DNA from 2 places in the Microbispora sp. H10836 genome. Region 2 is predicted to be linked to the other one. Evidence: predicted binding sites of a transcription regulator. Region 2 holds the regulator's gene; the other holds the start of a gene.

Region 1 (7,192 bases), on a different contig from region 2:
AACGATTTGACCCCGCTAGGCTCTGGTCCCGACCGCAAGGCCGTCATTGGGGGTGCGCGTGCCGCGAGGACGTACTGTCGCGATCTCGGCCGCCGTGGCCGTCGTGCTGGCGGGGGGCGCCGCCGGCGGCGCCTACTACGTGCTGCACACGCGCGGCACGCCGCAGGAGACCGCCGCGCGGTTCGCCGCCGCCTGGTCGCGGGGCGACCTCGCGGCGATGAAGGCCGAGCTCGCCGCTCCCGCCCCCGGCTTCGACGCGGCGTACGCCGAGCTCACCAAGAACCTCGCGGTGGCGAAGGTCGCCGTCCGCGACGTGCGGGCCGGCGCGGCGAAGGACGACAGGGCGACCGCGTCCTACACCGCCACGGCCACCGTGAAGAACGTCGGCGACTGGACCTACCGGGGCTCGCTGAAGCTGGTGGTCAAGGACCACTACTGGAAGGTCGACTGGTCGCCGGCCGCGGTCCACCCCGCGCTCGACGGAACCAACCACCTGGCGCTCAAGACGTCGTGGCCGCAGCGGGCGGCGATCACCGGCGCCGACGGCGGCCGCATCGACGGCGGCGACGTGGGCGGCTCGGTGCAGCAGCTCGTGGGCTACCTGGACAAGGCGGAGGACGAGGACGTCGAGAAGCTCGGCACCGCCTACAAGAAGGGCGACGCCGTGGGCCGCGGCGGCCTGCAGGAGACGTTCCAGAGGCAGCTCGCCGGCACCCCCACCACCGAGATCCAGGTGGTGGGCCGGAGCCGGAAGACCCTGCACGCCGTCGAGGGCTCCCCCGGCAAGGACCTGCGGACCAGCCTCGATCTGAAGGTGCAGAGCGCCGCCGCCGACGCGGTGCGCGACCTGGACAAGCCCGCCTCGCTCGTCGCGGTCAGGCCCTCTACGGGCGAGATCCTCGCCATCGCCAACAACAAGGGCGGATTCAACCGCGCACTGGACGGCAGGTACGCTCCCGGGTCCACGTTCAAGACGATCACCGCCGCCGGGCTGCTGGCCGAGGGGCTGACCCCGTCGAGCCGGGTGACCTGCCCGAAGGAGGCGGTCGTCGGCGGATTGAAGATCCGCAACTCCGACCACGAGGCGTTCGGGTCGCTGTCGTTCCTCGACTCCTACGCCCACTCCTGCAACACCACGTTCGCCCCGCTCGCCGCGGACAAGCTCGGCGCGGCCAAGCTGTACGACCTGGCGACGGACCTGGGCTTCAACCAGCCGCTGCGCATCGGCGTCCCGGCGACCGCCGGCAGCATGCCGAAGGCCACCAGCGAGGCCGACCTGGCCGCGGAGTCCTTCGGGCAGGGCAGGATCACCGCCAGTCCCCTGGTGATGGCGACCGTGGCCGCGGCGGTGGCCGACGGCTCCTGGCGGCCACCCACACTGGTGCCCTCGCTGAAGCAGAAGACCGCTCCCAGGGAACTGCCGGACAACGTCGTCACGGGCCTGCGGTCGATGATGAGAGCGGTCGTCACCAAGGGCACCGCCCACGCCGCCGGGCTGCCCGCGGGGACGGCGGGCAAGACCGGGACCGCCGAGTTCGGCGCCGGCCCCGAACTCGACTCGCACGCCTGGTTCATCGGGTATCGCGGTGACCTGGCCTTCGCCGTCGTCGTGGAGGCCGGTGGCATGGGCGGCGGCGTGGCCGCGCCGGTCGCCGCGCGCTTCCTGAAGGGCCTGTCCTGACCCCGCGCGGATGACCTGCCGCCGGCGCTACACCGGGAGAGCGGCGGCGTCGTGCCGCAGGGCCATGACCAGCAGTGTCGCGATCAACGTGGCGATGAGCAGCCAGCTCACCGCGATGATCACCGTTGAGCGGCCCGGCCGGCGACCGGGGGCCCGTCCCTGCCGTCCACGCTCCACACGGTGGTTGAACGACTCGAGCCTGGCCGCGAGCTTCGGATCCTCGTCGGTGAGGTGCCGCTCGATCATCGCCAGCATCCGCTCTTCGTCCTGCGACCAGGCCATCGCGCAACTCTCCCAGAACGCAAGGTATATGCCGACGTTCTGCCCAACGATGAAGATCGTTAGCCGTTTCCAGGCCCGCGATTTACGACGCGTTGCCTGTTGCGATCTCGATCGAACCTCTGTTCTAATCGGAGGGTGCGATGGGACGGGCTGCGCCTCGAGACCGACGAAGGCGGACAAAGGGAGTCGACACCCCTGTTCGCCCGGTCGGCCGTGACGCGGACCTTCGACACCCCCGAGTTCCGGGGCGTCACCTTCTACGAGATCCACGCGCGGTCGATCGTCAACCGGGTCCCCTCGGCGAGCCGGGTCCCGTTCGAGTGGACCGTCAACCCCTACCGCGGCTGTACGCACGCGTGCACGTACTGCTTCGCCCGCAGGACGCACGAATACCTCGACCTGGACTCCGGGCGGGACTTCGACTCGAAGATCGTGGTGAAGGTCAACGCCCCCGACCTCGTACGCAGGGAGCTGGCGGCGCCCCGGTGGCGCGGGCAGCCCATCGCGATGGGGACCAACGTCGACTGCTATCAGCGCGCCGAGGGCCGCTACCGGCTGATGCCCGGCATCATCGGCGCCCTGCGGGACGCACGCAACCCGTTCTCGATCCTGACCAAGGGCTCGCTCATCCTGCGCGACCTCGATCTGCTCGCCGAGGCGGCCGAGGTGACCGACGTGAGCACGGCCGTCTCGGCCGGGTTCACCGATGAGCCGCTGTGGCGGGCCGTCGAGCCCGGCACCCCCTCGCCGCGCAAGCGGCTGGAGGTGTGCGCCACCCTCAACGAGCACGGCGTCGCGTGCGGCGTGCTGATGGCGCCGATCCTCCCCTACCTGTCCGACTCGCCGCGGGCGCTGGAGACCACCGTCCGCCGCATCGCCGAGGCCGGCGCCACGCACGTGACCCCTATCGTGCTCCACCTGCGGCCCGGCGCGCGCGAGTGGTTCATGGCCTGGCTGTCCCGTGAGCACCCCCGGCTCGTCCCCCGCTACCTGGAGCTGTACGGCAGGGGCGCCTACGCCCCCAGGGCGTACCAGGAACGGATCGGCGAGACCGTGCGGGCGCTCGCCCGCGAGCACGGCGTCGGCCGGTCGGCCCCGCACGGCGCCCGTGGCGCGCGACGGCTCGGCGAGCGGCCGGTCCGCCCGCCCGCACCGGCCGCGACGGCCGAGCAGCTCACGCTTCTGTGACCCGGAGGCGTGGTCCGTGCGGATACGATCGGCCACCGTGCAGGACGCCGAGGACGCCGAGGATTTCGTGCGCGCGCACACCGGGCTCGCGGCCGTGCCGTACGTGCCGGAGATACGACTGCGTGTGATCGCCGCGGACGCCACGCGGGACGCGGGCGAGGACGACCGCGTGTACGAGCTGTGGGAGCGCGCCGGGCGGCTGCCTTTCTGGGCCTGTCCCTGGGCCGGCGGGCAGGCGCTGGCCCGTCACGTGCTCGACCATCCCGAGATCGTGCGGGGGCGTACCGTTCTCGACCTCGCCACCGGCTCGGGACTGGTCGCGGTCGCCGCGGCGCTGGCCGGAGCCGCCCTCGTCGTCGCCAACGACGTCGACCCGTACGCGCTGGCGGCCGTCGGCGTCAACGCCCGCGCCAACGGCGTCGCGGTGCGGGTCGCCGGGGGCGACCTGCTCGACGGGGCGCCGTCCCAGCAGGTCGTGCTGGCCGGGGACGTCTACTACGAGGAGCCGCTGGCCCGGCGGGTCACCCCGTTCCTGTCCCGCGCGGGCGGCGATGTCCTTATCGGGGTCCCCGACCGCGCCTGCTCCTATCTCCCGGAGGGCGTGTTCGAGCCGGTCGGCGTGCATGATGTGCCCGCCGCGCTGGAGGACACTCCCAGCAAACGGACGACCATATACCGACTTTTCCGCACAACGTGACTTAGATCACAACAACGAGAGAACTGCCGGTTACGTCATAGGGAAAGGGGATCTTCATCTGACACGAACGGGGCATGACTGTGTCTTCACTTCACCGCAGGGTGGCAAGGAAAGCGGCCAGAGCGGTCGTACGGGCGATGGAAACCCGCGACCGGCAGCGTGCCCGGTCGGCGCCGCCGCCCGACGGTCACGAGATCCGCATCCTGCTGCTGCACGCCAACGGCATGGGCGGCACGATCCGCACGGTCTTCAACCTCGCCGGATATCTGGCGCGCACCCACGACGTCGAGATCGTGAGCGTCGTGCGGGAACGTGAGGAGCCCTTCCTCCCCGTTCCTCCCGGAGTGCGCGTCCGTTATCTCGACGACCGGCTGCCTCGCCGCAAGGGCCTGCTGTCGCGCTTCCCGAGCAGGCTGGTGCCGAAGGACGAGGCGGCCCACCACTGGTTCACCCTGCGCACCGACCTCAAGCTGGTCCGCTACATCCGCTCCCGCCGCCGGGGCATCCTCATCGGGACCCGGCCCGGCCTCAACCTGATCGCCGCGCGCTTCGCGCCCCCGGAGATCATCACGGTCGCGCAGGAGCACGGCAACCTGTCCTCGCACCAGCCGCTGGTGCGCAAGCAGATCACCCGCAGGTACGGCAGGCACGACGCGGTCGTCACCCTCACGCAGGCCGACCTGCGCACCTACGAGCGGTCCTTCGAGAAGGCACGCAAGGACCGGCCCGCCGTGCTGGCGCAGGTGCCCAACGCGACGCCCCACCTGAACGGCGGCGTCTCGCCGCTCACCGCGAAGACCGTCGTCACGGTGGGCCGGCTGACCTGGGGCAAGGGCTACGACCTGCTCATCCGCGCGTGGGCGCACGTGGCGGAGCGGCACCCGGACTGGACGCTTCGCATCTACGGCGGCGGCCCCCGGCGGGAGAAGCTCCAGGCGTCGATCGACAAGCGCGGGCTGTCCGATCGGGTGTTCCTCGAGGGCCCGGCCGAGGACGTCGGCGCCGTCCTCGCGGACGCCTCGATGTTCGCGCTGAGCTCCCGCCACGAGGGCATGCCGATGGTCATCCTGGAGGCCATGAGCAAGGGCCTCCCCGTCGTCAGCTACGACTGCCCGACCGGCCCGAAGGAGATGATCACCAACGGTCACGACGGCCTGCTGGTGAAGCCGGAGAAGATCCACGCGATGGCCGACGCCATCTGCGCGCTCATCGAGGACGAGGACCTGCGCCGCCGGATGGGCGCCAACGCCCTGAAGACGGCGGCCCGCTACGACCTCGACGTCATCGGCGCGCGGTGGGAGGACCTGCTGTCCGGACTGGTGGCCCGGCGGCGCGGTCTCCCGCCCGTCGGCCCGCTCGCGTACGGGCCGGCCCGGACGGGCGAACACGACGCCGGGGAACGGCCGGGCCCTCGCGACGCCGCCGCGCTGGACGTCGCCCGGGCCCAGAAGGGGCCGGCGGCGCCCCTCAGCCAGAACGCGTGAACCCGGGCGGGTGATCGCGAGGCACGGTCACACGGCCGGCGTCTCGGGGCTGACCGGCCCACTCGGACAGGCGGCGGGCGAGCGCGCGCACCTCCTCGCGCAGTTCCGGGGGCCCCACCACGGTGAACGGCATGCCGAGGCCGGCCAGCATCTGCGCCATTCCGTCCAGGCGTTCGGCGCGGCCGGTCATCCGGACGCCGCCGTCCGCCGGGGCGAGCGCGGCCGCCGTCGGCGGGATCCGCCTGCGCGCCTCCTCCATCGTCGTGACCAGTACCACCTCGACCTCATACCGGTACGGCACGCCCGCCAGCGACTCCATCACGTGGGCGACCGCGTCGAACTCCCCCGGCGCGGGAAACTCCTCCTCCGTCGCCACCACCTGGCCGATCCGGTCGAGCCGGAACGTCCGCACCTCGCCCCTGCGGTGGTCGTGGCCGGTCAGGTACCAGCGGCCCGAGTGGAACACCAGCCCGTAGGGATCGACCGTCCGCTCACTGCTTTCGCCCCGGTACGACCGGTAGGTCAGCCGTACGCGGCGACGACGGCGGGCGGCATCGGCGAGTGTCAGCAGCGTCGCCCCGCTCGGCCGGGAGGCCGTGGCGGATCGGGAGGTCAGGCCCACCATGTCCTCGACGGCGCCGACCCGGTCGCGCAGGGCGTCGGGCAGCACGCGCCGGATCTTCGCGAGCGCGCTCTCGGCCGCCCCCTCGCCCACCGTCAGGCCCGCCCGGCGGCCCGCGAGCAGCCCGAGCACCACGGCGGCGGCCTCGTCGCCGGTCAGCATGAGCGGCGGCAGCCGGTAGCCCGGCATCAGCCGGTAGCCGCCGTATCGCCCCCGCTCGGCCTGCACGGGAATGCCGAGGTCCTCCAGCCTGCGGACGTAGCGGCGCACGCTGCGCACGTCCACCTCCAGACGCTCGGCGAGCTCGGGACCGGTGAGCCCGGGCCGGGCCTGCAGCAACTCCAGGAAGGCGAGAACGCGATTCGTCGACATATCAGGACCGATTCTGCCCTGATTCGGTCCTAGCGTCGACGCATGACGACTTACGTACTGGTTCCCGGATTCTGGCTCGGCGCGTGGGCGTGGCGGGACGTGACCGCCGCACTCCGGGGGATGGGCCACGAGGCGTATCCCCTGACCCTCACCGGCCTGGCCGACCGCGCCCACCTCGCCTTCCCCGCCCTGGATCTGGACACCCACATCCGCGACATCACCGGCCTCATCGAGGCCGAGGACCTGCACGACGTCGTGCTCGTCGGCCACAGCGGCAGCGCCGCCGCGGTCACCGGAGCCGCCGCCCGCGCGGCCGGCCGCGTGAGCCGGGTCGTGTACGTCGAGAGCGGCCCGGTGCCGGACGGCATGGCCCAGATCGACCTCACCGGGCGGGAGTTCGTCGAGAAGCGCGTCGAGGACGGCCGGCGCTATCCCCTGCCCTCCTGGGACGAACTGGAGGAGTCGGGCGCGAGCCTCGAGGGGCTGGGCGAGCGGGAGCGGGGGCTGATGGCCTCCCGGGCCACCGGCCAGCCGCTCGGCACGATCACCCAGCCCCTCGTTCTCGGCGGGGACGCCGCCGCGTTCGCCGCGCTGCCGAAGACGCTCGTGAGCTGCTCGTTCCCGCTCGCGCAGGTCAAGGAGCTGATCGCAGCCGGGCATCCGTTCTTCGCGTCCCTGAGCGGGCCGGAGTGGGAGCTGCGTGAGCTGCCGACCGGCCACTGGCCGATGCTGTCGCGTCCGGCGGATCTAGCGGCGGTTCTCGCTCAGATTCCGTAACGAGCCAGCGCCTTTACGATGTAGATTTCCGGGTGGGACATTTGTCCTGCCCGGAGCCGTATCGATCGATCTACTCGGACCGGCGGCGC
Region 2 (7,192 bases):
TAATGATGCTTGTACGCACAGCCTCCATCCCGAGGTCGACCGATCCGCGATGGTGCGAGCCTTATCCCGTCAGCCGCGAGCAAGCACTTCGTCGGCTCCTTGATGGCCGAAGCGCCGCCCTCCCCCCTGATCCGTCTCGTGAAACCTGGAGCTTCCTGTGGATGCCTACGTCGCGACCCTGCTCGCCTCGGTGATCGCCGTACTGGGGACTGTGGCGACATCCATCTATTCTCAGCGGACGACATTCCGAAGCAGGCAGCAGGAGTTCGAGCTGGGCAAAGCCCAGCGACAGGAAGAGTACGAGCGCGCCCGGCGCGAGGCGGAGCTTGAACAACGGCGCGCATGCTATGTGGCGTTGAACATCGCCATCAGAAGGCATCGCGCGGCCATCGTCGACTTCCTGCACGCGCTGCGACAGGGCAAGATCGGCGACGACGTACGGGACGAACTCGAAGACTCCCGGCGTTCATACATCGAACGGCACGCGGTGGCGCAGATGACGGCCCCTGGCAATGTACTGGCCGCCGCTGGGGCCCTGAGAGAACACCTCAGCGCCTGGTACGGAATGGCCAAGCGGCTGGAATCCGGAGCGGCGAAGAAAGGCGAGTCCCTGGAGGCGGCATTCGGGCACGGCGAGGAATTCTGGCGTTACAACAAACGCCTCCGCTCGATCATGCGCGCCGACTTGGGCATCCCCGAAGACCCGGACGACACCGACGAATAGGCCTATTTGCTACACCCTGGTGCGCTCGCTCAAGCACCCGAGATTGTCCGCGTGCCCGTGATGGTTTGAGGAATACGAAGGGGGCCGGCACACTCGCCGGCCCCCTTCGCTCAGGGGCGTTCAGACAGCGGTTCAGCTGCAGCCGCTGGTGCTGCCGCAGCCCTCGCAGACGTAGCAGCTGCCCGCGGGCCGCATCTTGGTGCCGCAGGTCATGCACAGCGGCGCGTCGGCCGTACGGCCCTGGTGGCTCTCCAGCGAGGCGCCGGCCCGGCGCGGCTCGGGCACGGCCACCGGCGCGGGCTGCCCGGCGGACGGCCCCTCGACGGGCTTGGCCTCGATCGGCGCAGACTGCCCGCTCTCGATCGGCGCCGACTGGCCGTTCTCGATGGGCGCAGACTGCGCCAGGGCTGCGGTGTCGACGTCCTGCAGCGCGGCCGGGTCCTCCCCGCGCTGCTGCGCGGCCCGCTCGGAGGCGGAGAAGATGCCCAGGGCCGCCCGGTCCTCGTACGGCAGGTAGTCGAGCGCGAGCCGCCGGAAGATGTAGTCCATCACGGACTGCGCCATCCGGACGTCGGGGTCATCGGTCATCCCGGCCGGCTCGAACCGCATGTTGACGAACTTCTGCACGTACGTGTCCAGCGGCACGCCGTACTGGAGGCCGATCGAGATCGCCACGGAGAAGGCGTCCATCACGCCCGCGAGGGTGGAGCCCTGCTTGGACATCTTGAGGAAGACCTCGCCCAAGCCGTCGTCGGGGTAGGACGAGGCGGTCATGTAGCCCTTGGCGCCGCCGACCGTGAAGCGGGTGGTGATGCTGGGCCGCTGGTTCGGCATCCGCCGCCGGGTCGGCCTCGCGACCTCGACGACCTGGACGACCGGCTCCTTCTCCGCGGTCTCCGGGGAGGCCTCCTCCGGGGTCTTCTTGGCGATCGACAGCGGCTGCCCGACCTTGCAGTTGTCGCGGTAGACGGCCAGGGCCTTGAGACCGAGCTTCCAGCCCTGCAGGTAGACCTGCTCGATGTCGTCCACGGTGGCCGACTCGGGCAGGTTCACGGTCTTGGAGATCGCACCGGACAGGAACGGCTGGACGGCCGCCATCATCCGGACGTGGCCCATCGGGGCGATGGCCCGCTCACCCATCGCGCAGTCGAACACCTCGTAGTGCTCGGGCCGCAGGCCGGGGGCGTCCACGACGTGGCCGTGCTCGGCGATGTACTCGACGATGGCCTCGACCTGCTCCTCGAGGTAGCCGAGCCGGCGCAGCGCCCGCGGGATCGTCTGGTTGACGATCTGCATCGAGCCGCCGCCGACGAGCTTCTTGAACTTGACCAGCGCCAGGTCGGGCTCGATGCCGGTGGTGTCGCAGTCCATCATCAGGCCGATGGTGCCGGTCGGGGCGAGCAGCGACGCCTGGGCGTTGCGGTAGCCGTTCTTCTCGCCGAGCCGCAGGCACTCCTGCCACTGCCGGGTGGCCTCGGCGTGCAGGGCCCTGTCCATGTCCTCGAGCGTGCGCAGGTCGTCGTTGGCCGCGGCGTGCTTGCGCATGACCCGCTTGTGCGGCTCGGCGTTGCGCTGGTAGCCGTCGTACGGCCCGACGATCCCGGCCATCTCGGCCGAGCGGCGGTAGGACACGGCGGTCATCAGCGAGGTGATCCCGGCCGCGACGGCCCGGCCGCCGTCGGAGTCGTACGCGTGGCCGGTCGCCATCAGCAGCGCGCCCAGGTTGGCGTAGCCGATGCCGAGCTGGCGGTACGCCCGGGTGGTCTCGGCGATCTTCTGCGTCGGGAAGTCGGCGAAGGTGATCGAGATGTCCATCGCGGTGATGATCAGCTCGGTGACCTTGACGAAGTTCGCGACGTCGAAGCTGTCGTCGTCGCGCAGGAACTTCAGCAGGTTGATCGACGCGAGGTTGCACGAGGAGTTGTCCAGGTGGACGTACTCCGAGCAGGGGTTGCTGGCCGTGATGCGCCCGGTCTCGGGGCAGGTGTGCCAGTCGTTGATCGTGTCGTCGTACTGCACGCCGGGGTCGGCGCACTCCCAGGCGGCCTGGGCCATCTTGCGGAACAGCGAGCGGGCCTCGACCTCCTCGATGACCTCGCCGGTCAGCCGGGCCCGCAGGCCGAACTGCCCGCCGGCCTCGACGGACCGCATGAACTCGTCGGAGACCCGCACCGAGTTGTTGGCGTTCTGGTACTGGACGGACACGATGTCCTTGCCGCCGAGGTCCATGTCGAACCCGGCGTCGCGCAGCGCGCGGACCTTGTCCTCCTCGCGCGCCTTGGTCTCGATGAACTCCTCGATGTCGGGGTGGTCCACGTCGAGGACGACCATCTTGGCCGCCCTGCGGGTGGCGCCGCCCGACTTGATGGTGCCGGCGGACGCGTCGGCGCCGCGCATGAAGGAGACCGGGCCGCTGGCCGTGCCACCGCTGGACAGCAGTTCCTTGGACGAGCGGATGCGGGAGAGGTTGACCCCGGAGCCCGAGCCGCCCTTGAAGATGACGCCTTCTTCCTTGTACCAGTCGAGGATCGACTCCATCGTGTCGTCCACGGCGAGGATGAAGCAGGCGCTCACCTGCTGGGGCGAGCGGGTGCCGACGTTGAACCACACCGGCGAGTTGAAGCTGAAGATCTGGTGGATCAGCGCGTGCTTGAGCTCGTGGTCGAAGATCTCGGCGTCCTCCTCGGAGGCGAAGTAGCCGTGCTCGACACCGGTCCTGGTGTAGACGCCCACCACCCGGTCGACGAGCTGCTTGAGACTCGACTCGCGCTGCGGGGTGCCCACCGCCCCGCGGAAGTACTTGGTGGTGACGATGTTGGCCGCGTTGACCGACCAGAAGTCGGGGAACTCGACGCCGTGCTGCTCGAAGTTGACCGAGCCGTCCCGCCAGTTCGTCATCACGACGTCGCGCCGCTCCCAGCGGACCTCGTCGTACGGGTGGACGCCCGGGGTGGTGAAGACGCGCTTCATCTTCAGGCCCTTGCGCGGGCGCTTGCCCCCCCGGCCCCCCGTACCCGATACGGTGCCGCTCACGGTCTCCGTCATGACTTCCCCCTCCCAGGGCCCGATGGAGCCCCTCCTCCGGACCACGCTCGTTACAACCACATCGTCGCGCCGCGCCGTCGCGCGCCGCCGCCCGCCTCGTCCCGGTCCCCCGGAAGGCGCCTACTCCTCGCCCTCCGGGCCGTGGGCCGCGCGGAGCCGCTCGATCTCCGCCTCGAAGTCCGCCAGCGTCTCGAAGCTGCGGTAGACCGACGCGAAGCGCAGGTACGCCACCTCGTCGAGGTCGCGGAGCGGACCGAGGATGGCCAGGCCCACCTCGTGGGAGGCGATCTCGGCCGCGCCGGTGCCCCGGATGCTCTCCTCGACCCGCTGCCCGAGCTGGGCGAGGGAGTCCTCGCTGACCGGGCGTCCCTGGCAGGCCCGCCGCACGCCGGCGACGACCTTCTCCCGGGAGAACGGCTCGGTGACCCCGCTGCGCTTGCTCACCATCAGCAGCACCGTCTCCTGGGTGGTGAACCTGCGCCCGCATTCGGGACAGGTGCGCCGGCGACGGATCGCCGCCCCGTCCTCGGCGGCGCGGCTGTCCACGACCCGCGTGTCCGGGTTGCGACAGAACGGACAGTGCACTCCATCGCCTCCCTGAACGCCCATCCCGAACACAAGGTGTGGTGAACTTACACCGGTGTGACTACTAGATGTTGTGGTCCAACCGTAGAAGTGCCCGACCTTGAACGCAAGTCGAAGCGGCCCCGGGAGGGGAAGTGCCTGTTCGGCGCGCGTGTCGCACCTCTGGTCACGGCCGCATCACCTGCCCCGCCGGCCGCGAGACAGACCCTTTACGGCGCTTTTCCTCCGCGATTTCCGCAAGGCTCTGACCTGGACGTACATCGACCCTGGAAGATCGGGTAAATCGAACACGGGATCGATCGAACTCCCGTACGATGATGTGGACGGCGAGATCGGCGATTTCGCTGGATATCGAACAATTGTTTGACGGTGATCTTGAATCGCGGTACGGTCGCTCTGTGCGACATGAGGAACACGGATTGAGAGGTGGCATCGTGGGTGACCGTAGTGAGCAAGCGGATGGCGTCAGCGACCTCGCGGTTCGCAGGCGCGACTCGCTTGGCCTCACCCCCAGGCAGCGGAAGATCCTCGAGGTGATCCGCGACTCGGTCCAGCAGCGCGGCTATCCGCCGTCCATGCGGGAGATCGGGGAGGCAGTACAGCTGACGAGCACCTCCAGCGTGTCGCACCAGCTCACGGCGCTCCAGCGTAAGGGCTACCTCCGGCGTGACCCGCACCGCCCCCGCGCCCTGGAGGTCCGGCTGCCCGGAGAGCCGGTGCTGTGGGTGGATCCGGACGCCACCACCGAGGAGGAGGCCGGGTTCAACCGGCCGACGGCCGCGTACGTGCCGCTGGTCGGCCGCATCGCCGCCGGTGGTCCCATCCTCGCCGAGCAGAGCATCGAGGACGTGTTCGCGCTGCCCAAGCAGCTCGTGGGCGAGGGCACGCTGTTCCTGCTCCAGGTCTCCGGCGACTCGATGATCGAGGCCGCCATCGCCGACGGCGACTGGGTCGTGGTGCGGCAGCAGCCGGTCGCCGACAACGGCGACATCGTGGCCGCCATGATCGACGGCGAGGCCACCGTGAAGACGTTCAAGCGCAAGGACGGGCACGTGTGGCTGGTGCCCCACAACCCGAACTACGAGCCGATCCCCGGTGACGAGGCAACCGTGCTCGGCAAGGTCACGGCCGTCCTGCGCAAGCTGTAGCCGCGTCGCGCCCCGCGGCACCCAGCACCGCGGGGCGCGACGACCGCCTTTCCGGTAGTCGCTAATCGGCAATTAGGGTGAGTCGGATGAAACTCGACTCGCTGTCCCTGGATGCGGCCCGCCGCCGTGACGGAATCAAATGGGCCCACGCCGCGTCCGGCGTCATCCCCGCCTGGGTCGCCGACATGGACTTCCCTGTGCCCGAGGCGGTCACGGAGGCCATCGCGAGACGCGCCGCGACAGATCTCGGCTATCCCGCCTGGCTGGACGAGCCGACCGCCGGGCCCCTGGCGGAGGCGTTCGCCGAGCGCATGGAGGCGCGGTACGGCTGGCGAGCCGATCCGGCCCGCGTGCGGTCCTACACCGACCTCAACCAGGCCCTCCAGGTGCTGCTGCACGTCATGACCGACCCCGGCGACGCCGTGGCGCTGCACGTTCCGGCCTACGACCCCTTCCTCGCCACCATCACCGGGATGAACCGCCGCCTGGTGCCCATGCCGCTGACGGCCGACGGCAGGTTCGAGGTCCCGGGCGAGCCCGTCCGGGTGCTCCTGCTGGTCAACCCGCAGAACCCGTCGGGCCGCTCGTTCACCCGTGAGGAGCTCGAGGCGGTCGCCGCGTACGCCGACCGGCACGGCACGCTCGTGATCGCCGACGAGATCCACGCCGACCTGACGTACGCCCCGGCCCGCCACATCCCGTTCGCCACGGTCCTCCCCGAGCGCACGGTCACGCTGACCTCCGCCAGCAAGGCCTTCAACATGGGCGGCCTGCACTGCTCGGTGGCCCACATCGGTGCGAAGGACGTCAGGGACGCGCTCGGCCGCCAGCCCGCCCACATCTACGGGGCGCCCAGTGTCCTCGGCGTGGAGGCCACGGTGGCCGCGTGGCGGCACGGCGACGCGTGGCTGGAGGAGGTGCTGGCGATCCTGGACCGCAACCGCAGGCGCATCGCCGAGCGGCTCCCGTCGGTCGGCTACCGCATGCCCGAGGCCACCTATCTCGCATGGCTCGACTTCGGCGTGCCCGACGCGGCGCGTTTCCTGGAGCGGGAGGCCCGGGTCAAACTCAACCCGGGCCCGAACTACGGAGGCGGCGACACCTTCGCCCGCCTCAACTTCGCGACATCGGAGGCGATCCTGGAGGAGATCCTGTCCAGGATCGCCGCCGCGCTGACGTGACCCGCCCGCTCAGCTCGCCGTGCAGCTCACCGAGGACGGAACGCCGTTGCTGCCGGACCAGCCGCCGTTGAAGCCGAACATGGTCGAGGCCCCGGCCCCGAGCGCGCCGTTGTAGGACAGGTTCGTCACCGTGACGTTGGCGCCGCTCGCGCTGAGCGTGCCGTTCCACAGCTGGCTGATGCTCTGGCCGTTCGGGAAGGCCCACTTCACGGTCCAGCCCGAGATGGCCGAGGAACCGGCCTTCACCGTGACCTCGCCCTGGAAGCCGCCGGGGTACTGGTTGGCGACCTTGTACGTGGCGGTGCAGGTCTTGCCACCCGGAGACGACGGCGACACCGAGGGCGACACCGAGGGGGACGCGGACGGGGACACAGGCGGCGACACGCTCGGCGAGACGCGCGGCGAGGGCGACACCGGCGGGTTGTCGCCCACCGGCGGGATGAGGTACGGCGAGATGATGCTCTGCTTGGCCTGGTCGACCGTGGCCCAGTCGTCCTTCAGGATGCCGC

Evidence for each region. Region 2 encodes LexA, which represses DNA repair genes until DNA is damaged. Its sites were predicted from a motif close to TCGAACANNTGTTCGA; they were not measured.
Region 1: the regulator LexA is predicted to act here: its motif matches at 2,075-2,090, upstream of HHX30_RS24625 (Rv2578c family radical SAM protein).

Annotation. Positions count from the first base shown of each region.
Region 1 covers NZ_JABBWU010000014.1:15,756-22,947, forward strand. Annotated here, with positions in the region: gene HHX30_RS24615 (penicillin-binding transpeptidase domain-containing protein) at 59-1,681, shown strand; gene HHX30_RS24620 (DUF3040 domain-containing protein) at 1,709-1,963, opposite strand; gene HHX30_RS24625 (Rv2578c family radical SAM protein) at 2,099-3,151, shown strand; gene HHX30_RS24630 (methyltransferase) at 3,168-3,848, shown strand; gene HHX30_RS24635 (glycosyltransferase family 4 protein) at 3,950-5,332, shown strand; gene HHX30_RS24640 (YafY family protein) at 5,316-6,326, opposite strand; gene HHX30_RS24645 (alpha/beta fold hydrolase) at 6,369-7,103, shown strand.
Region 2 covers NZ_JABBWU010000015.1:120,571-127,762, forward strand. Annotated here, with positions in the region: gene HHX30_RS26270 (hypothetical protein) at 158-724, shown strand; gene HHX30_RS26275 (vitamin B12-dependent ribonucleotide reductase) at 857-3,769, opposite strand; gene nrdR (transcriptional regulator NrdR) at 3,890-4,354, opposite strand; gene lexA (transcriptional repressor LexA) at 4,786-5,502, shown strand; gene HHX30_RS26290 (MalY/PatB family protein) at 5,589-6,683, shown strand; gene HHX30_RS41970 (cellulase family glycosylhydrolase) at 6,693-7,192, opposite strand, start outside.